Regions from separate parts of the Alcanivorax xiamenensis genome, predicted to be linked through region 1. Evidence: predicted binding sites of a transcription regulator. Region 1 holds the regulator's gene; each other region holds the start of a gene.
The links. The regulator sigma-54, encoded in region 1, starts transcription at its own class of promoters, with help from an activator protein. The targets are predictions, from matches to a motif close to TGGCACNNNNNTTGCTNT.
Positions count from the first base shown of each region.

Region 2: the regulator sigma-54 is predicted to act here: its motif matches at 4,367-4,384, upstream of A6D6_RS19420 (ANTAR domain-containing response regulator).
Region 3: the regulator sigma-54 is predicted to act here: its motif matches at 1,362-1,379, upstream of glnA (glutamate--ammonia ligase).

Region 1 is NZ_AQPF01000002.1:138,217-145,105, reverse strand. It holds gene A6D6_RS02225 (RDD family protein) at 1-682, shown strand, start outside; gene A6D6_RS02220 (HPr family phosphocarrier protein) at 829-1,098, opposite strand; gene rapZ (RNase adapter RapZ) at 1,095-1,949, opposite strand; gene ptsN (PTS IIA-like nitrogen regulatory protein PtsN) at 2,022-2,495, opposite strand; gene hpf (ribosome hibernation-promoting factor, HPF/YfiA family) at 2,504-2,803, opposite strand; gene A6D6_RS02200 (RNA polymerase factor sigma-54) at 2,872-4,338, opposite strand; gene lptB (LPS export ABC transporter ATP-binding protein) at 4,674-5,399, opposite strand; gene lptA (lipopolysaccharide transport periplasmic protein LptA) at 5,402-6,055, opposite strand; gene lptC (LPS export ABC transporter periplasmic protein LptC) at 6,030-6,587, opposite strand; gene A6D6_RS02180 (KdsC family phosphatase) at 6,584-6,889, opposite strand, start outside.
Region 2 is NZ_AQPF01000057.1:7,041-13,929, forward strand. It holds gene metE (5-methyltetrahydropteroyltriglutamate--homocysteine S-methyltransferase) at 1-2,004, shown strand, start outside; gene A6D6_RS19415 (CmpA/NrtA family ABC transporter substrate-binding protein) at 2,363-3,511, opposite strand; gene A6D6_RS19420 (ANTAR domain-containing response regulator) at 3,711-4,298, opposite strand; gene A6D6_RS19425 (ABC transporter ATP-binding protein) at 4,462-5,322, opposite strand; gene A6D6_RS19430 (ABC transporter permease) at 5,331-6,332, opposite strand; gene A6D6_RS19435 (CmpA/NrtA family ABC transporter substrate-binding protein) at 6,349-6,889, opposite strand, start outside.
Region 3 is NZ_AQPF01000085.1:528-7,057, reverse strand. It holds gene A6D6_RS21220 (tRNA (5-methylaminomethyl-2-thiouridylate)-methyltransferase) at 1-1,018, shown strand, start outside; gene A6D6_RS21215 (sulfurtransferase TusA family protein) at 1,021-1,263, shown strand; gene glnA (glutamate--ammonia ligase) at 1,487-2,893, shown strand; gene A6D6_RS21205 (DUF4124 domain-containing protein) at 3,208-3,918, shown strand; gene glnL (nitrogen regulation protein NR(II)) at 4,088-5,191, shown strand; gene glnG (nitrogen regulation protein NR(I)) at 5,233-6,530, shown strand, end outside.

The DNA.
Region 1 (6,889 bases):
TCTGGATGCGGCCACTCTCGGTTATTTGAACAGCCTGTTCGATTGGGAGGGGCGTCGTGGTTTGTTGGCGGCCCGTTTTGGTGATGCCGCCATGGAGCGGGTGTTGGCGCCCCTGGACGCGAGCTCTTCCGGCGACCAGGCGTTATTGCGGGGGCTGCGTGGCGGCAAGGAGACGGTGCCGCCGGCGCGTCAGGCAAACGCCGAGCCGAAACCCGAAACCCTTTATTTCACCGGCATGACCTTACGCATGGTCGCCCTCGTCATCGACCTGCTGGTCCTGGCGGCGCTTCTGGTCATGCCGATATGGGTGGTGAGCATCATGGTGGCGGATTTCAACGGAACAGGTGGTGATATCCGTATTGAGTCGTTCATGAGCTTCTTTCTGGTGCTCGTCGTGCCGGCCTATTTGCTGATGGCGCTGGTAATGGAGGCCGGGCCCAGGCAGGCGACGCCGGGGAAACGGATGCTCGGGCTCAGGGTGACGAATCGGGAGTTTCAGCGGCTGCCCTTCCTGCACAATTTATGGCGGGTCATAGCGTTCGTGGTGGTCAATGCGCTGACCAGCAAGGTGGTGATCCTGGTGAACCTGTTCCTGAAAGGATACCTTCTGCACGATCGCGTCAGCCGCAGTTATGTCATCAACTGGGCGCGCAGTCAGAGGGAGGAGAAAGACGCGAAATGACGTCCTGTTCGCTGCCAAGGCAGCTTCCCACAGCAACTCCGTCGCGCTCTCTGTGGGAAGCTGCCTTGGCAGCGAATACAGCGCGATTTCATATCTCCAAGACCAATAGATGGCACGCCACTGGTCTGTGGACCGCTCCCGCGAACTTATTCCGCTTCGTCAAAGCGGCGGGCGAACAGGTCGGTCAGTTCCTCCATGGCCGGCTGTTCATCATCGCCGTCCACCCGCACCGTGAGGCTGGTGCCCTTGGCGGCGCCGAGGGTGAGCAGGCCCATGATGCTCTTGGCATCGATCCGGCGTTCGTTATGAAGCACTTGAATGGTGCAGCTGTAACGTGACGCCACACTGACCACCTTGGCGGCGGCGCGCGCATGCAGCCCCAGTTTGTTGATGATGGTGAGTTCCTTCTCGATCATCCCTCCAACTCCCGGTGCCGCACATGCAAGGGAATGGCTTTATTGCGCAGGCGCTGGGCCAGCTGTTCGGCCAGATACACGGAGCGATGGCGGCCACCGGTGCAGCCGATGGCAACGGTAACGTAACTGCGGTCGTTGGCGGCGTAGCTGGGCAGCCAGCGAACCAGGAACTGGAAAATATCGTCGATCAAATCTTCGGTTTCCTGATGAGATTGCAGGAAGGCCGCCACCTCGTCGTCGCGACCGGTCAGAGCGCGCAGATCACCGTGCCAGTGGGGATTGGGCAGCATGCGCACGTCATAGACCAAATCGGCGTCGTTGGGTAAGCCATTCTTAAAACCGAACGACTGGATCAGCAACGAGAGGCGGACATTGCGGCCGGCGACCCGCTGACGGATCTGGTTGCGCAGGGAATGGACATCCAGGGTGCTGGTGTCGATCACCAGGTCCGCGCGCATACGGATGTCGGCGAGCAGTTCGGCTTCATAGGCGATGGCGTCGGCCAGGGTGCGATCATCGCCGCTGAGCGGGTGGGGGCGGCGAGTGGCGCTGAAGCGTTTGAGCAGGGTGCCGTGATCGGCGTCGAGAAAGATGATTTCCGTTTCCACCTGCAGCTTGCGTAACTCCGCCAGGGTGGAGGGGAACGCCAGCAGTTGTCTCGGCAGGTTGCGGGCATCGACCCCGACGGCGACCCGCTCCAGTACCCGGTCTTCATCATCCAACTGCCCGGCCAGTTGCGGCAGCAGACCCAATGGCAGATTGTCCACGCAATAATAGCCATGGTCTTCCAGTGCCTGTAGGGCTGTGGTTTTACCGGATCCGGACCGGCCGCTGAGAATGGTCAGTTTCATGGCGATTGCCGCTTTCTTCCCCCAAAAGACGCCCGGGCCGGGGAAAACCGGCCGCGCGGGCCCTGTCGTAGCTTATGAAGCCAGGCGCAATTCGGCCTCGGACTCCACGGCGGTAATGTAAAGCTGGTGATCGTCCATTGCCTGGCGCAGTTCACGCCGATAATCCTCGTCGTTGAACAGGTTGGCCAGGTGGCTCAGGGTCTTGAGGTGCTGCTCGGGATTTTGTTCAGGCACCAGCAGAACGAACACCAGATCCACCGGTCGGCCGTCCACGGCATCGAAGTCCACCGGTTCGGCCAGTTTCAGCAGCAGGCCCACCGCCTGCTCGCAGCGTCCGAGTCGGCAGTGGGGAATGGCGATACCTTCACCGATACCGGTGGAGCCCAGGCGCTCCCGGGCCACCAGTGCATCGAACACCTCCTGGGCTCCGAGGTCGCCGCAACTGGCCGCGGCCAGTTCGGCAACCTGATCCAGAAGACGTTTTTTGCTACCCACCTCGATACCGTTATGGGTGCGGTCCTCGGTGAGGAGTTCTCGTACTCGCATAGATCCGCTTAGTGACCGTGCTTGCGGCTCACGGTCTTCTCCTTGTGTTTGAGAATCTGACGATCCAGCTTGCTGGTCAGGGCATCAATAGCCGCGTACATGTCACCAGCCTCGGCGGTGGCGAAGACTTCGGCGCCGGAAATGTGGATGGTGGATTCCGCCTTGTGGGTCTTCGGCTCCGGAGACAGAATCACCTGAATACTGGTGATCTGGTCGAAGTGCCGTTCCAACTTGGAAAACTTGTCGTCCACATAGTCACGAAGGGCTTCGGTGATATCCAGGTGATGGCCACTGATGTTGATTTGCATAGCTGGCTCCTTTGCCTCGTTATTTAACCCTGGCCCCAGGCCCGGGTTACAAGCCGTTTCCCGCGTCGTCAAACCAGGCGTTTGCGAGCGCTGGAAGACGGGATTCGCATCGCCTCTCGATACTTGGCGACGGTCCGGCGCGCCACCTTGATCCCTTGCTCATTAAGCAAACTGGCCAGCTTATTGTCGCTGAGCGGCTTGCGAGGGTTCTCGGCGGCGACCAGCTTCTTAATGATGGCACGAATGGCGGTGGAAGAACATTCACCGCCGCCTTCCGTGTCCACGTGACTGGAAAAGAAATATTTAAGCTCGAACACCCCGCGGGGGGTGAGCATGAACTTCTGATTGGTGACCCGGCTGATGGTGGATTCGTGCATTTCCACCGCCTCGGCGATATCGGCCAGCACCAGCGGTTTCATGGCTTCCTCGCCATAGTGGAAGAAGTCCTGCTGCACCTCGACGATGCGGCGCGCCACCTTCAGCAAAGTGTCGTTACGGCTCTGCAGGCTTTTCAGGAACCAGCGTGCCTCCTGCATGCAGTTGCGCAGGTACTGGCCGTCCTCGCCCTCGGTGCGGCGGGCCAGACGGGCGTATTGGGCGTTCAGGTTGACCTTGGGCAGTACCTCCTCGTTCAGTTCCACCCGCCAGCCGCCACGGAAAGGGCGCACCACCACGTCGGGCACCGCGTATTCCGCCACTTCGCCGCCGATGTGTTCGCCCGGGGCGGGGTCCAGGGTGCGCAGCAGCGCCAGGGCATCGAGGAGTTCGCCTTCCGTCACCCCCATGGCCCGGCGTAGCCCGGCATAGTCGTGCTTCTCCAATAGCGTGAGGTGCTCAAGCAGGGCAGTGGCGGTGTCCAGGTGTGGCGTGTCGGCGGCCTGCTGTCGCAGTTGCACGCCCAGGCACTCGGCCAGGTCACGGCAGGCCACACCGACCGGGTCGAATTGTTGCAGCCGATGCAGGACCGCCACCACTTCGTCTTCCTCCACCGGATCATCGGCGTCGGCGATTTGCCGCTCGGCGGTGCCGATCACATCATCCAGGGGCAGGGACAGGTAGCCGCGGTGGTCGAGGGCGTCGATGAGGATACCGGCGATGACGCGGTCCCGGTCGCTCATCGGGCTGAGATTGAGTTGCCAGAGCAGATGGTCCTGCAGGGTGACCGGAGCGACGTGGCGCTGCTGCCAGGCGTCGGCGTCATCGTCTTCGCCGCTGCCCGAGCCGGAACCGGACTGCCCCACATAGAGGTCGTCCCATTCGCTGTCGCTCTCCACCGGCCCTTCCACCAGATCGTCCAGGGCCTGGTCCCGTTCGAGGTCCATTTCCTCCGCTTCCCAATCCTCGTCGGCGGGGGAGTCATCCTCGGTATAGGTTTCGCCTCCCTCCTCGAGTTCCAGCAGGGGGTTGGTTTCCACGGCCTGCTGGATTTCCTGGCGCAGGTCCAGCGTCGACAGCTGCAGCAAGCGAATCGCCTGTTGCAGCTGCGGCGTCATGGTGAGTTGCTGGCCGATCTGGAGTTGTAGACTCGGTTTCATACTGCCTTGGTGGTCTGGTGAATCGCCAAGGCGGCAGAATAGCAGCGTCTTTCAACGCTTAGCAATCCATTTAAGCAATATGTATGCCAATGTTGAAATTGCAATTGAAAAAGAGTAAGGAGAATCGTGGTTCCTTCCAGTATGAAGAGAGTCACTGGTGTCCCGCGATTGTGGGGGCGGCCGCCATGGATGGCGGCTCCAAATGCCGGGTGTTGCCGGAGGGCGATGCCGGATCAAGTCCGGCATGACATTTTCAGGTCTTGGACTTGGCGTGCCAGCGTGTTGCGTGTAAGCGTGCCAGCAATTTATGGGGCGCCAGCGGTTCTCCTGATAAGTCAAAGCCGGAAGTCCGCACCCAGATAGACGTCGCGGACCTGCTGGTTGCCGAGGATGGTCTGGGAATCGCCCTCGGCGATGATGTGGCCGGCGCTGCAGATATAGGCGGTATCACAGATATCCAGCGTTTCGCGCACGTTGTGGTCGGTGATCAGCACGCCGATGCCGCGATCCTTGAGGTGGCGGATAATGCCCTTGATGTCATTCACCGAGATCGGGTCCACCCCGGCGAACGGCTCATCCAGCAAAATGAACGCCGGGTCCGTGGCCAGGCCACGGGCGATTTCCGCCCGCCGCCGCTCACCGCCGGACAGGCTCATGCCCATGCTGTCGCGGATATGGGTAATGTGAAATTCCTCGAGCAGGTTGTTCAGTTCCTGCTCGCGCTCGGTTTTGCTCAGTTCCTTGCGGGTTTCGAGGATCGCCATGATGTTCTGCTCGACGGTCAGGCGGCGGAAGATGCTCGCCTCCTGGGGCAGATAGCCGATGCCACGCTTGGCGCGTCCGTGCATGGGCAGGTGGGTGATGTCCTCACCATTGATCTCGATGCGCCCGGCGTCCGCTTCCACCAGCCCGACGATCATATAGAAACAGGTAGTCTTGCCGGCACCGTTTGGGCCCAGCAGGCCGACGATCTGGCCCGCTTCCACCTCCAGGGAGACGTCCTCGATGACCCGGCGCCCCTTGTAGCTTTTGGCCAGTTGGCGGGCATTCAGTTTCGCCATGGTCAGGGGCTCTCCGTGTTGCTGGGGGGGCTCGCCGGCGTGGAGGCCGGGGTTTCGCTGGTGGGCGATTGGGTATTGTCATCGCCCTGATCCTGGCCGGTCTGCTTGCTTTGCGACGTTTCGTCGTCGCCATTCTGTGCCTGGGAGGCGTTCGTGGCCGGAATCACCAGCCGCACCCGTTTGTCGCCCTCGCTGCTGGCGTCCATGCGCCGGGAGTTGAGGTCGTATTCCACCCGTGCGCCCTCGAAGGTATTGCCCTGATGCTGCACATAGGCGTTGCCAGTGAGGATCAGGCGGCGGCGTTTGAGGTCGTAAACCAGCTTGTCGGCGTGGGCGTTCAGGTCCTTGCCTTCGCGCATGCGCACTGGACTGCCGGTGGCTTCCACTCGCACCAGTTGCTCATTCTCGGTGAACAGGCGCAAGACGTCGGCGTTGAGTTTGCGGTTGCCCTGAATCAGTTCGGCGTCGCCCCGGTATACGCCAGTGCCGGCGTCCCGTTCGAACACGGCCTGGTTGGCACTGACCTCCACCGGGCCTTCGGCGCCGGACTGGGCCACGGCCAGTGCCGGGACCAGGAGGGCGGCGGCCATGACCACGCGCAGGCGGCGCAGTGGGCCGTGCACCGGACCGTTAGGGCTTGGGTCCTTTGAATTCACTTACTACTCCTTGCTTGAGAGTCATGCGCCCGGTATCCAGATCCGCGTCCATGCTGCCCGCCCGGGTGCTGCCTTCGCTGTGTCGCATGGTGACGGTGTCCGGGGCGGAAACCTGGCGATCGCGGCTCAGGTAGTGCAGCTCCCGGGTGTCGAGGGTGACGCCGTTGTTCTTGCTGACCGCCTCGACATTGTTTTCGAACACGATCAGGTCACCGTTGTCGCGTACTTCACCATTGTCCGCCTGGATGGTCCACTGGTTGTTGCCGTTGTTCAGACTCAGGTCCGGGCCGGTGAGCAGCGTCAGCGCTTCACGTTCGTATTGTTCCAGGTTGTCGGCGAGAAGCCGGTATTCCACCTCGCCGCTGTCGCGATTGAACTGGCGGGCAACGATGTTTTCGGCGGTGATGGCCGGCGCGCTGAGGAACGCTTCGTTGTCGCCCTCCAGCGGGTTGCCCCACTCATGCAGCGTCATCATCACGATCAATCCCAGCAGAATGACGCCGCTGGCGCTGAGCAGGCCGGGCCGTCTCACTGCCCCTCCCGCAGTCGCAGCAGGCTGTCACACACTTCCCGCACCGCCCCTTCGCCACCACGGGCTTCGGTGCGGGCCACCGCGTGGGCGTTGGCCGGGGCGAAGCCCAGTCCGGCCCATTCCAGTGCCGGCACGTCGGGTTCATCGTCGCCCATGTAACCGATCTCGGCGGCGCTCAGGCCGAGCTGTTGTGCCAGCGCGGACAGGGCCACGCCTTTGTCCTCGCGGCCCTGGATCACGTGCTTGATGCCCAGGTCCCGGGCGCGGCGGGCCACCATGGCGGAGTCGCGGCCGGTGATGAT
Region 2 (6,889 bases), on a different contig from region 1:
CTGTTCCGCATGGCCCGTGGCCGCGCGCCCACCGGCACCCCGGCGGCCGCCTGCGAAATGACCAAGTGGTTCGACACCAACTACCATTACATCGTGCCGGAACTGGCCGCCGATCAGAACTTCCGCATCGCCCGCGAGAGTCTGTTCGAGCAGGTGGAGGAAGCCAAGGCGCTCGGACACCAGCCGAAACCAGTGATCCCCGGCCCGCTGACTTACCTTTACCTGAGCAAGGGCGAGGGTTTCGACGGCGCCGATGACAGCGCCAAGCTGGCTCTGCTGGAGACTCTGATTCCGGTTTACCGCCGGATTCTGCAGCGGCTGGCGGATCAAGGCGTGCAATGGGTGCAGATCGACGAGCCGATCCTGGTGCTGGATCTGCCCGACGCCTGGCAGCGCGCCTACCTGCGGGTGTATGACCAACTGGCCGCCGCCAGCACCGCCCGTCTGCTGCTGGCCACCTATTTCGGCGCGCTGAAGAACAACCTGTTCACCGCCCTGGAACTGCCGGTGGCCGGCCTGCACCTGGACCGGGTACGCGGCGATGACGATCTGGAACAGGTGATCGGTCGGCTCGGCGACAAAGTACTCTCCCTCGGCTACATCAACGGCCGCAATATCTGGCGTACCGATCTCGACGCCGCCCTGTCGGCGCTGCAACCGGTCAAGGACGCACTCGGCGACCGTCTGTGGCTGGCGCCCTCCTGTTCCCTGCTGCACAGCCCGGTGGACCTGGACCAGGAAGACAAGCTCGACAGCGAACTGAAAAGCTGGCTCAGCTTCGCCAAACAGAAGCTGGACGAACTGGCGCTGCTGGGCGGCGCGCTGGACGGCGATGCCGCCGCCGAGTCGGGCCTGCAAGCACAACGCGAGGCACTGCGGGCACGCGCCGAATCCATCCGTATCCACAACCCGGCGGTGGCCGAGCGGATCGCCGCCAGCGGCGATCTTTCCCGCGACCGTCTGAGCCCGTTCGCGGAACGTATCGCCAAACAACAGGACGCGCTGAAGCTGCCGGCGTTCCCCACCACCACCATTGGCTCCTTCCCGCAGACCCGGGAAATCCGCGAAGCGCGCCGGGACTGGAAAGCCGGCAAGCTCGACGACGCCGCCTACACCGAACAGATGAAGCAGGAAATCGCCCGCTGCATCCGTTATCAGGAAGAAGTGGAACTGGACGTGCTGGTGCACGGTGAAGCCGAACGCAATGACATGGTGGAGTACTTCGGTGAGCTGCTGGAGGGCTTCGCCTTCACCCGCTTCGGCTGGGTGCAAAGCTACGGTTCCCGTTGCGTGAAACCGCCGATCATTTTCGGCGACGTGCAGCGTCCCAACCCGATGACGGTGGAATGGGCCCGCTACGCCCAGTCCCTGACCGATAAACCGGTGAAGGGCATGCTCACCGGACCGGTGACGATTCTGCAATGGTCCTTCGTGCGCGACGATCAGCCCCGCTCGGAAACCTGCAAGCAGATCGCCCTGGCCCTGCGTGACGAGGTGCGGGATCTGGAAAGCGCCGGCATCAAGGTGATTCAGATCGACGAGCCGGCCCTGCGCGAAGGCCTGCCGCTGCGCCAGGGGGAATGGCAGGCCTATCTGGACTGGGCGGTGGACTGCTTCCGTCTGGCCACCGTCGGTGTGGACGATGACACCCAGATCCATACCCACATGTGCTATTCCGAGTTCAACGACATCATCGAGGCGATCGCCGCGCTGGACGCGGACGTGATCACCATCGAGACCTCCCGCTCCAACATGGAGCTGCTGGACGCGTTCCGCGACTTCCAATACCCCAACGACATCGGTCCGGGGGTGTATGATATCCACTCCCCCAACGAACCGGACGTGGCCTGGATGGTCGGCTTGATGGAAAAAGCCGCCGAGCGGCTGCCGAAGGAACGCTTGTGGGTCAACCCGGATTGCGGCCTGAAAACCCGCAAGTGGGAGGAAACCCAGGGCGCCCTGGCCAACATGGTGGCCGCCGCCAAACAACTACGCACGGGGTAAAAACGGTCCATGGCGGCTTAGCGGGAGCCGTCATCCTCCATCAGGGACAGCGGAGCCGCGTTACGCCTTTGCGGGAACACCGTGAAGCAGAGTCCCGCAAAGGCGTAACGCGGCTCCGCTTCGAGTGAATCGCCGCTTTCCGAGCCTCAACAACGACGGACCTTTCAGGAAAGGTATTCGCTGCCAAGGCAGCTCCCACGGCGGCTTCGTAGCTCCTGCTGTGGGAAGATGTCCGGGCGGCGCTCCGCTTGGCGGCGAATCGGCGTTATTGCGTGTAAGCAGACTGTTTCGCAGCTGCCCGACAGTCGTACTCCGCTGCCCTTGATGGAGGGTAATCCGATCCCGATTGTCGCCTCACTCACTCCACCTGCAACAACCGGTCCGGCCCCAGTTCCACCGGGGCCAGATCGCCGGGTAACCGCCATTGGCCGGCATGCCGTTCCGCCGGCTTGTGGTCCACCTCCGGCAGGTTGGTCAGATCACGCACCGCGTCCCGATACAGGTCGGTGCGGTAGCATTGCGCGGCGAAAGTGCTTTTCTCCTCGATGCGGCCTTGCCGCCATCGCTGCATCTCCCCAAGCAGAAACTCCGCGTCCGAACGCCACGGGAAATTGGCTTGATAGGCGGAAAACACGTGAAAATGATGACGCGGGAACGGCTGGCCGGTGAGCCCGCCGGGCAAGCGCTGGGAAAACGGCGCGCCGATCACTTCCGCCGGCAGGCCCAGCCAGGCCGGATGCGCCAGCCACTCCAGACACGCCTGCAGATGTTCATCGGCATGGGTCGCCGCCCGATACAGGGCGCGCAGAAGAGCACGATGGGTATCCGGATGGGCCGCCGCCCACTCACGGGTCACCGCCAGCACTTTTTCCGGCGCGTTTTCCCAGATCTGGTAGCCGGACAGAAGGCAATGTCCGGCGCCGGTAAGCGCCGCCAGACTGTTCCAGGGTTCGCCCACACAGAAACCGTCGATGTGACCGAGCCGTAAATGATCCACCATTTGCGACGGCGGCAGCACCACCAGTTTGACGTCGTGGTCCGGATCGAGCCCCGCCACCGCCAGCCAGTGGCGCAGCTGATAAGCGTGGCAGGAAAAAGGAAACACCACCGCCAGTACCAGCGGCGCGTCACCGGCGCTGGCACGGGCCGCCACCAGCTTGTTCAGCGCCGCCGCCATGTCCTGGGGCGAAGGCCCGGATGCCAACGCGCACAGACCGTGATACAGCATCGGCGACACGGTCACGCCATTACCGTTGACGCCCATGGAGAAGGCGGTGGCCAACGGCTTCTTGATGCAACCCAGGCCGAGGGAGGTGCCCAGTAACATGGGAGCCAGCATCGGCGCCGCGTTCACCTGCCCCACCAGCAAACGGTCGCGCAAGCTGGCCCAGCTCCATTCCGGTTGCAGTTCCACGTCCAGACCTTCGTCGGCGAAATAACCGGCTTGCTGGGCCACCACCAACGGCAGGCTGTCGGTGAGCGGCATATAGCCGATGCGGAGTTTCATGGCGCTTGCTCCGCAAGTGCCGCCAGACGCCGGACGCTGGATGCCGGACGCTCTGAACGCGCCGCCTCTTCCCTACATAGGAATACTGGCAACGGCCAGACTCCGATCGAACTGTATCGCACTTCAAACAAAGTCATTCTCCTTGTGGGCCTGCGATTTTCGTGGCCGGCGTCAAGCGTCCAGCGTCCGGCGCCTTTCATCACCCCTGGGCTTTCAACAAATCGGCGTAATCCAGCACCGAACGGGCAACCTGTATCAGCGGTTGCCCGGTATTCATGGCCTGACGGCGCAGCATGGCGTAGGCGTCCTGTTCATTGAGGCGACGCCGTTGCATCAACAAACCCTTGGCGCGCTCGATCAGCTTGCGTTCCTCCAGCGCCTCACGAGTCCGTTCCAGTTCTTCTCTCAAGGCCTGATATTCACGGAAGCGAGCGGTGGCCACGCGCATCACGCTGCGCACCCGGGACAGATCGGTCTCCCCCGCCACGTAGGCACTGACCCCGGCGCGCAACGCGGCGACAATCAGCGCCTCATCGTCCTGGCCACAGAACATGACGATCGGGCGTGGCATATCGCGTTGCACCAACGCCATGCTCTCCAGCGTGTCCCGGTCCGGTGCGTTCATATCGACGATCACCATGTCGGGATTGCAGGCCATCACCTTTTGAGACAGACCGGCGGCGCTGGTGAGCCGGCACAGAATGACATGGCCCTCGTCTTCCAGCGCCCGCTCAAGCATGGCCGCCCGTGGCGGCTGGTCATCCACCAGCATGATCTTCAATGGCATCGGCTCGTCGGCATCCCTGGTTGGTGTAAAGCCCATGGTCAGGCGCGGCTTTCCTCGTCTTCCTCAGGGAAGCAACCGCTATGCCAAAGACCATCAGCGCCGGTTTCCGTGGTCGGCCCCACGCCGAGGCGGGCGCCAGGCACCATTGCGGTGCACGATCCGCTCATCCTCTGCCCCGTGGTGGCGCATCGGTGCCGGTGAGACAGGAGGGCGCGGGCTCTTGCCGGCCGGGCAGCGGCGTCACCTTGCGCTGCTTCTCATACAAGAAGCGCAGCACTTTTTGCCGGCAGCGGTGGTAGCCAGGATCGTCGGCCAGCGCCACCCGGTCGCGGGGCCTCGGTAATGTCACCGGCAGCACTTCGCCAATGGTGGCGGACGGGCCATTGCTCATCATCACGATGCGATCGGACAACAACACCGCCTCGTCCACATCATGGGTAATCATGATCACGGTGGTGCCCAGTTGCGCGTGAATGGCCATCAGCGAATCCTGCAGATGGGCGCGGGTGAGCGCGTCCAGTGCTCCGAAGGGTTCATCCATGAGCAACACACGCGGCTGCATCGCCAATGCCCGGGCAATGCCCACCCGCTGCTTCATGCCACCGGAAATCTCCCGCGGCGTCTTGCCCATGGCATGCCCCATGTGCACCAGCTCCAGGTTATGCGCCACCCAGTCACGCATTTCCTTTTTGCTCTTTTGTTTTCGGAACACCTGCCGCACCGCCAGTTCCACGTTTTCGAAGGCCGTCAGCCACGGCAGCAGCGAGTGATTCTGGAATACCACCGCCCGCTCCGGGCCGGGCTCGCCGACTTCCCGGCGGTCCAGAATCACACCGCCGTCGGTGGCACGCAGCAGCCCGGCGACAATATTCAGCACGGTGGATTTGCCACAGCCGGAGTGCCCGATCAGCGACACGAATTCGCCGGCGGCGATTTTCAGATTCACGTCCTTCAGAGCCTCGAAACGCCCCGTTGGTGTATCGAAGGCCATGCCCACGTTGGACAATTCCAATAACGCTGTCATACCTCCCCCTAACGCCGCGCGGCGCTCTTGTCCCAAACCAGAAATCGCTGCAACGCCAGCATCAGCCGGTCCAGTAGAAAGCCGATCAGACCGATCACCAGCACCGCCACCATGATGCGGCCCAGGGACTGGGAACTGCCGTTCTGGAATTCATCCCAGACGAATTTTCCCAACCCTGGGTTCTGCGCCAGCATTTCCGCCGCGATCAGCACCATCCAGGCCACCCCGAGGCTCAAACGCAGGCCGGTGAACATCATCGGCAACGCCGAAGGCAACACGATGCGCCGAACATGCTCGAAGGCGTTGAGGCGCAAGACCCGTGACACGTTGATCAGATCACTGCTCACCGAGGTCACCCCCACCGCGGTGTTCAACAAGGTGGGCCACAGACAGCAGAGCGTGACGGTGAACATGGAGTTGAGAAACGACTTGGCGATCCACGGATCGCCGCTGGTATAAACCGCGCTGACCACCATGGTCACCAACGGCAACCAGGCCAGTGGCGACACCGGTTTGAAAATCTGGATCAACGGATTCACCGCCGCGTGCAGGCCGGCACTCAGCCCGACCACGATCCCCAACGGTATCGCCAGCGCCGAGGCCAGCAGAAAACCGCTCATCACGGTAATCAGGCTGGTGCCGATCTGGTCGAAAAAGGTGGGCGCGCCGGTGTAGTCCCGACGCACCGGTTGCCAATCGGGCTGCTGTGCCAGGCGTGTCTCGATGTATTTCTCCTGACGCTCATGGAAAGCCACCTCCCGCTGACGCGCTTCACGATGCTCCTGATAGAGCGCCTGGGTCTGCTCCCAGACGGTGGCGGGGCCGGGGAATTGTCCCAGCGAGGTTTGAATATTCCGCGCCGCCCAATGCCACAGCAGTAAAAACAACAGGATTCCCAGCAACGGCCAGACCAGTTGCCGCAGGACGGCTTGCTGTTGCGCTGGCCCGGCCTTGCCGCGCATCAGATCGCGACAGGACGCCAGCCAGTCCGGCAGTGTCATTGTTACCATGAAGCCTCCTCGCCGCTCAGAGACGGTCGCCTTCTTTCAAGCCGATGGGGAATTGGTCCAGATAGGTATTCGGGTGACGGCCGTCATAGGTAATGCCGTCGATGAACTCGCTTTGCGGCGGTTTGAAACCGTCCTCGCTGTCGAAGTCGGGAAAGTCATCCGCGCTCATCTTGCCTTCTTCGATCAGTGCCTCGGCGGCGGCGACGTAGACATCGGGCCGATACACTTTGCGCGCGGTTTCCAGATACCAACTGTCCGGTTTGCTTTCGCTGATCTGCCCCCAGCGGCGCATTTGCGTCAAATACCAGATGGCATCGGAGTAGTACGGGTAGGTGGCGTTATGGCGGAAGAATACGTTGAAATCCGGCACCGGCCGGGCGTCGCCTTTCTCATACTCGAAGGTGCCGGTCATGGAATTGGCGATCACCTCCTCGTCGGCGCCGACGTAGTTGGGACGAGCAAGGATTTTCACCGCCTCGGCACGATTGGCGTTATCGTTTTCGTCCAGCCATTTGGCGGCGCGAATCAGCGCCTTGACCACGCGGATATGGGTGTTG
Region 3 (6,530 bases), on a different contig from region 1:
CATGCTGGCGGTGAAAGTCATGCAGGAACAAGGCATCCACGTCGAAGGGGTGAATTTCTTCACCGGCTTCTGCGTGGAAGGCCACACTCACGCCATTCGCAAGAAGGACAAGGACAAAAACAAGCGCAATAATGCGCTTTGGGTCGCCGAGCAGCTGGGTATCAAGCTGCATATCGTGGATATTTCGGAGGAGTACAAGGATGTGGTACTCAATCCGAAACACGGCTACGGCGCCAATCTGAATCCCTGCCTGGACTGCAAGATCTTCATGGTCAACAAGGCCTCCCTGATGCTGAACAAGGCACGGGAGCTGGCCGGCGAGAAGGGGTTCGACTTCATCATCACCGGTGAGGTGGTGGGGCAGCGCCCCAAGAGCCAGCGCAAGGAAACCATGCCGATCATCAGCCGCGAATCCGGCGCCGATGACCGCCTGCTGCGTCCGCTCAGCGCCAGGAACCTGCCGGAGACCCTGCCGGAGCGGGAGGGCTGGGTGGATCGCAGCCAATTGCACGACTTCTCCGGCCGTAATCGCAAGCCGCAAATGGCACTGGCCAAGCGCTTTGGCCTGGATGACTTCGCCCAGCCCGCCGGCGGCTGTTGCTTCCTTACCGATGAGTCCTATTCGCGCAAGCTGGCGGATCTGTGGCAAGCCCGTAACGAGCGCCGCTATGAACTGGATGACATCATGCTGCTGAAGGTGGGGCGGCATATCCGTCCGGCGCCGCACTACAAGCTGATCATCAGCCGTGAAGAAGGGGAGAACCGCTTCCTGGAAGGGTATCGGTATCAGTTCACCAGCATCACCACGTCGAGCTGCCCCGGTCCGCTGGCCCTGATCGACGGTGAGCTGGCATCCGATGAGGAACTGCGCCAGGCGGCCGCCATCGTCGCCCGTTATTCCAAGGGGCGAACCGATGACGAGGTGGTGGTGGAAGTGCGCGATCCCAGCGGCGTGGCTCGCCAGTTACCGGTGTGCCCGGCGACGCCGGATCAGGTGCCACAGGAATGGATGGTATAACCATGAGCCATCATGAATTGGACGCCCGCCGGTTGCTGTGTCCGATGCCGGTGATCAAAACCCAGAATCAAGTGAATGCGCTTCAACAAGGCGATACCCTGACGGTGATCTGCACCGATCCGGGGGCGCTCAATGACATTCCCGCCTGGTGCCGGATCAATGGTCATGCGGTGCTGGAGACCCGGGAAGAAGGTCATGAGGTGCGGGTGACGCTTGAGATTGGGGAGCCTTCGATTGCACTGTAATGGTGCGTTCTTGTCATGCATGCACAGTATTGGTGCTTTCATGCCGGGTATGCCGGCCGATTTCGGGGCGTTGCGGCCCGAATGCGCTAAAAAAGGGCTGGCACGTAATTTGCTCACCTATTGGCATGCGGGGCCGAGTGCCCGAGAATAGCGGCTTCGAGTGGTCGGCCCGCCGATACCACTGAATGCCAGACACATACCCGTTCCAGGAGGACGTTCTACAATGTCTGAAAAGACGCTGAAGCTGATCAAAGATAACGACGTGAAGTGGGTCGATCTGCGTTTTACCGATAGCCGGGGTAAGGAGCAGCACGTCACCATTCCGAGTTCGGAAGTGGACGAGGACTTCTTCCAGGACGGCAAGATGTTCGATGGTTCTTCCATCGCTGGCTGGAAAGGTATCAACGAGTCCGACATGATCATGATGCCGGACGACAGTTCCGCGGTGATCGATCCGTTCACCGACGTTACCACCCTGAACCTGCGTTGCACCATCGTCGAGCCCTCCACCATGCAGGGCTACGAGCGCGATCCCCGCTCCGTGGCTCAGCGCGCCGAGGAATATCTGAAGTCCACCGGCATCGCCGACAGCGCCCTGTTCGGTCCGGAGCCGGAATTCTTCGTGTTTGATTCCGTACAATGGAAGTCCGACATGTCCGGCGCCATGTACAACATCTACTCCGAAGAAGCGGCCTGGGTGTCCGCCGATGAGTTCGAGAAGAACAACATCGGTCACCGTCCGGGTGTGAAAGGTGGCTACTTCCCGGTACCGCCGGTGGATTCGCTGCACGACCTGCGTGCCGCCATGTGCGCCGCCATGGAGCAGATGGGTCTGGAAATCGAAGTGCACCACCACGAAGTGGGCACCGCCGGCCAGTGCGAAATCGGTGTTGGCGCCAACACCCTGACCGCCAAGGCGGACGAGGTGCAGATCCTCAAGTACTGTGTCCACAATGTGGCGCACGCCTATGGCAAAACCGCCACCTTCATGCCCAAGCCGCTGATCGGTGACAACGGTTCCGGTATGCACGTGCATGTGTCCCTGGCCAAGGACGGCAAAAACCTGTTTGCCGGTGACAGCTATGCGGGACTGTCCGAGGAAGCGCTGTACTTCATCGGCGGTATCATCAAGCACGCTCGCGCCATCAACGCCTTCACCAACGGTTCCACCAACTCCTACAAGCGTCTGGTACCCGGTTTCGAAGCACCGGTAATGCTGGCCTACTCCGCCCGCAACCGTTCCGCTTCCATCCGGATTCCGTGGGTGAACAGCCCGAAAGCCCGTCGTATCGAGGCGCGCTTCCCGGATCCGTCCGCCAACCCGTACCTGTGCTTCGCGGCGCTGCTGATGGCCGGCCTGGACGGCATCAAGAACAAGATGCACCCGGGCGATGCCATGGACAAGGACTTGTACGATCTGCCGGCCGAGGAAGCTCAGGGCATCCCGACCGTGGCTCATACCCTGACCATGGCTCTGGATTGTCTGGAAGCGGACTACGAGTTCCTGATGGCCGGCGATGTGTTCACCAAGGACATGCTGGACGGCTACATCCAGCTCAAGCGTGAAGAGATCGAGCGTCTGAACATGACTCCGCATCCGGTCGAGTTCGACATGTACTACAGCTGCTAAGAATCCCAAGTTCCCGGCAGTTGCAAGGCCCCGCTCCGGCGGGGCCTTTTTTGTGGTTCATGGCGGCATAACGATTGCTGGCACGGAAGGGGGGCTATGAAGCCGCTGTGGGAAGCTTGCTTGCAAGCGAATGGGTTTCCGGGCCCCAAGATTCGCTTGCAAGCAAGCTTCCCACAGCGGCCTTGTAGTAGTTTCCGAGTTTATGTCTCCAAGGCCCACAAAGGGCGGGGCCCATAGTGTGCCCCAGACCCTTTTATCCCTGTTCCGGTGCGGTCAGAATCAAAGCCATGACTCTTGGGGGAGAGGAGGACCGCATGAAAACCACAACCGTTCTGTTGATCACTTTGCTTGGCGTCTGCGCCGCTGTCTGGGTGCGGGCCGGCGATGTGTCGGAAACAGGGGGCGCGATGATCTTTCGTAGTGTCGATGAGCACGGCAACGTGACGTTCACTGACTCGCCGCCGAAGGGACGCGACGCGGAGGCGGTACGCATTGGCCCGACCAATACCGTGCCAGGGCCGCGACAGGAACGGCCGCCGGCCGAGCCGCCGGAGTCGTCGCTGCCGGTTTTCGAGGGCTACCAGCGTCTGGCGATTGTTTCCCCGCGGCCGAACGCCACGGTGCGCAATCCGGAGGGGCCGATCAGCGTGGAAGTAGCGCTGGAGCCGGCGCTTCAGGCCGGGCACCGGCTTGAGGTTCTGGACAATGGCGAACCTTTGGCTGGAACCGCGCTGAGGGATCCGGAGCGGGGCAGTCATGTGCTGGTGGCGCGAGTGCTGGACCAGGAGGGCAAGGAGATCAAACGCTCCGCCACGGTCACGGTGCATGTGCATCGCACCAGCCGATTGCAAAGCGGTCAGGCACCGGCACCCAGTGGACGGGCCGGGATCGGGCAGGCTGCCCAGCGAGGGGGCGCCGCCAGCCCCGGGACCGGCAGTGCTCGCGGAAGTGGCGCGAAGACCGGTTCTCCGGCCTCCGTGGGCCAGCCTGCCAGCCGTGCTCAAACCGTCAAGCCCGATTCCTGACCCTCTTTCCATGATTCGCACCAAATCGGTGCATCCCTTCCGCGTAGTGATTACACTGATTTTGGCCGCCTGGCCTTTTTGACGCCCTTCAGCGGTGCCCGGTATGCCTCATTCCGGCGGTTCTGACGGGTGGCCTGATAATTGCTTGTGCCCCGTTATGGGCCGAATCATGAAGACCGAGAAGGTAATGCACAAACGCTTGCTGGATCACCTGCGTACCGCGGTGATGCTGCTGGATGATGAGCTGCGGGTTTGTTATCTCAACCCGGCGGCGGAGATTCTGTTGTCCACCAGTGCCAGCCGGATCATCGGCCAACTGCTGCCGGACTATTTCCATGATGATGGCAATGCCCGCGACGCACTAAAGCAGTGCATCGAGGACGGTAACCCCTTTACCCGCCGGGAGGCGAAGCTGGATGTGACTCCCGGGGTGCAGGTAACGGTGGACTACAGTATTACGCCGTTACAGGAACCCGGTTATCCGATGGCGCTGCTGGTGGAAATGCAGGGGCTCGACCGCATGCTCAAAATCAGCCGCGAGGAGGCTCTGGTGCACGCGCATCAGGCCACCCGCGCGTTGGTGCGGGGCGTGGCGCACGAAATCAAAAATCCGCTGGGTGGGATCCGCGGCGCCGCGCAACTGCTGGAGCGTGCTTTGCCCAGCCCGGATCTGGCTGAGTACACACGGGTAATCATCGACGAGGCGGATCGCCTGCGTTCAGTGGCGGATCGCATGCTCGGGCCGCGCAAACCGCCGGCGTTCGCCGACGTGAACGTGCACGAATGTCTGGAGCATGTGCGTCAACTGTTGCTGGCGGAATACCCTCAGGGGGTGCGCATCCTGCGCGACTACGATGTCAGTCTGCCGGACATCCCCGCCGACCGTGATCAACTGATCCAGGTGCTGCTCAATCTGATGCGCAACGCGATTCAGGCGTTGTTGGAATCCGGCACCGAGGGCGCCCAGGTCCTTTTGCGCACCCGGGTATTGCGGCAATTCACCATCGGTTCCACCCGCCACCGTCTGGTGCTGCGGGTGGACATTGAAGATAACGGCCCGGGGATTCCCGAAGAGTTAAGGGAAACCCTTTTTTATCCCATGGTCAGCGGTCGAGCCAATGGCTCCGGCCTGGGTTTGTCCATTGCCCAATCCATCATCAGCCAGCACCAGGGGTTGATCGAATGCGACAGCGAACCGGGCCGGACCCTGTTCAGTTTGCTGCTGCCCATGGAGTTACCGGAAGCGAACTTCGCCACCTCGGATTCGGCCTGACAGGCCGGCCGGTGGCCCGATGATGTAGGGAGAGCACAGGCATGACCTCGACCATATGGGTGATTGACGATGACCGTTCCATCCGCTGGGTGCTGGAGAAAGCGCTCAGCCAGGAAGGGTTTCAACTGGCCTGTTTCGAGGATGCGGATGAGGCCCTGAATACCCTGGAAGAAGGTGCCAGGGAGCCGGATGTGCTGATTTCCGACGTGCGCATGCCCGGTACCGACGGGCTGCGCATGCTGAAGATTCTGCAGCGCAAGCACCCGGATCTGCCCGTTATCATCATGACCGCGCACTCGGATCTGGACTCGGCGGTGGCCTCCTATCAGGGCGGCGCATTCGAATATCTGCCCAAACCGTTCGATGTGGACGAGGCGGTGGCTTTGGTGAAACGGGCCATCAAGCACCGTCAGGAAGCCCAGGGCGAAGCGGTGGTGGCCAACGAGGAAACCCCCACCGAGATCATCGGAGAAGCGCCGGCCATGCAGGAGGTGTTTCGCGCCATCGGGCGGCTCAGCCACTCCAATGTCACCGTGCTGATCAACGGCCAGTCGGGCACGGGTAAGGAGTTGGTGGCGCGGGCGCTACACCGTCATTCCATGCGCCGGGAAAAGCCGTTCGTGGCGCTGAACATGGCGGCGATCCCCAAGGACTTGATCGAATCCGAGTTGTTCGGCCATGAAAAAGGCGCGTTCACCGGCGCCAATGCCCAGCGGGTCGGCCGCTTCGAGCAATCCAATGGCGGCACCCTGTTTCTGGATGAGATCGGTGATATGCCGCTGGAGGCCCAGACGCGACTGTTGCGGGTGCTGCAGGAAAACGAGTTCTACCGGGTCGGCGGTACCACGCCGATTCATGTGGATGTGCGTATCATCGCCGCCACCCACCAGGATCTGGAACGGTTGGTGCGCGAGGGCGATTTCCGCGAAGACCTGTTCCACCGTCTCAATGTTATTCGCATCCATATCCCGAAACTGGCGGAGCGTCGGGAAGACATACCGCAACTGGCCGGGTATTTCCTGCAACGGGCCGCCAGCGAGCTGGGCGTGGAGCCCAAGGTACTGCACAAGGACACCGAAAAGTACCTGGCGGCATTGCCCTGGCAAGGTAATGTGCGTCAACTGGAGAACACCTGCCGTTGGCTGACGGTGATGGCCTCCGGCCGGGAGGTGCTGGTGGACGACCTGCCGCCGGAACTGCGCCAGTCAGTGGGACGGCCCAGCGAAGGCGGCGGCGACTGGCAGAAATCCCTGCGCCAGTGGGCGGACCGGGCGCTTGCCCAGGGCGATCGGGCGATCCTGGACCAGGCGGTGCCGGTGTTCGAGCGCACCATGATTGA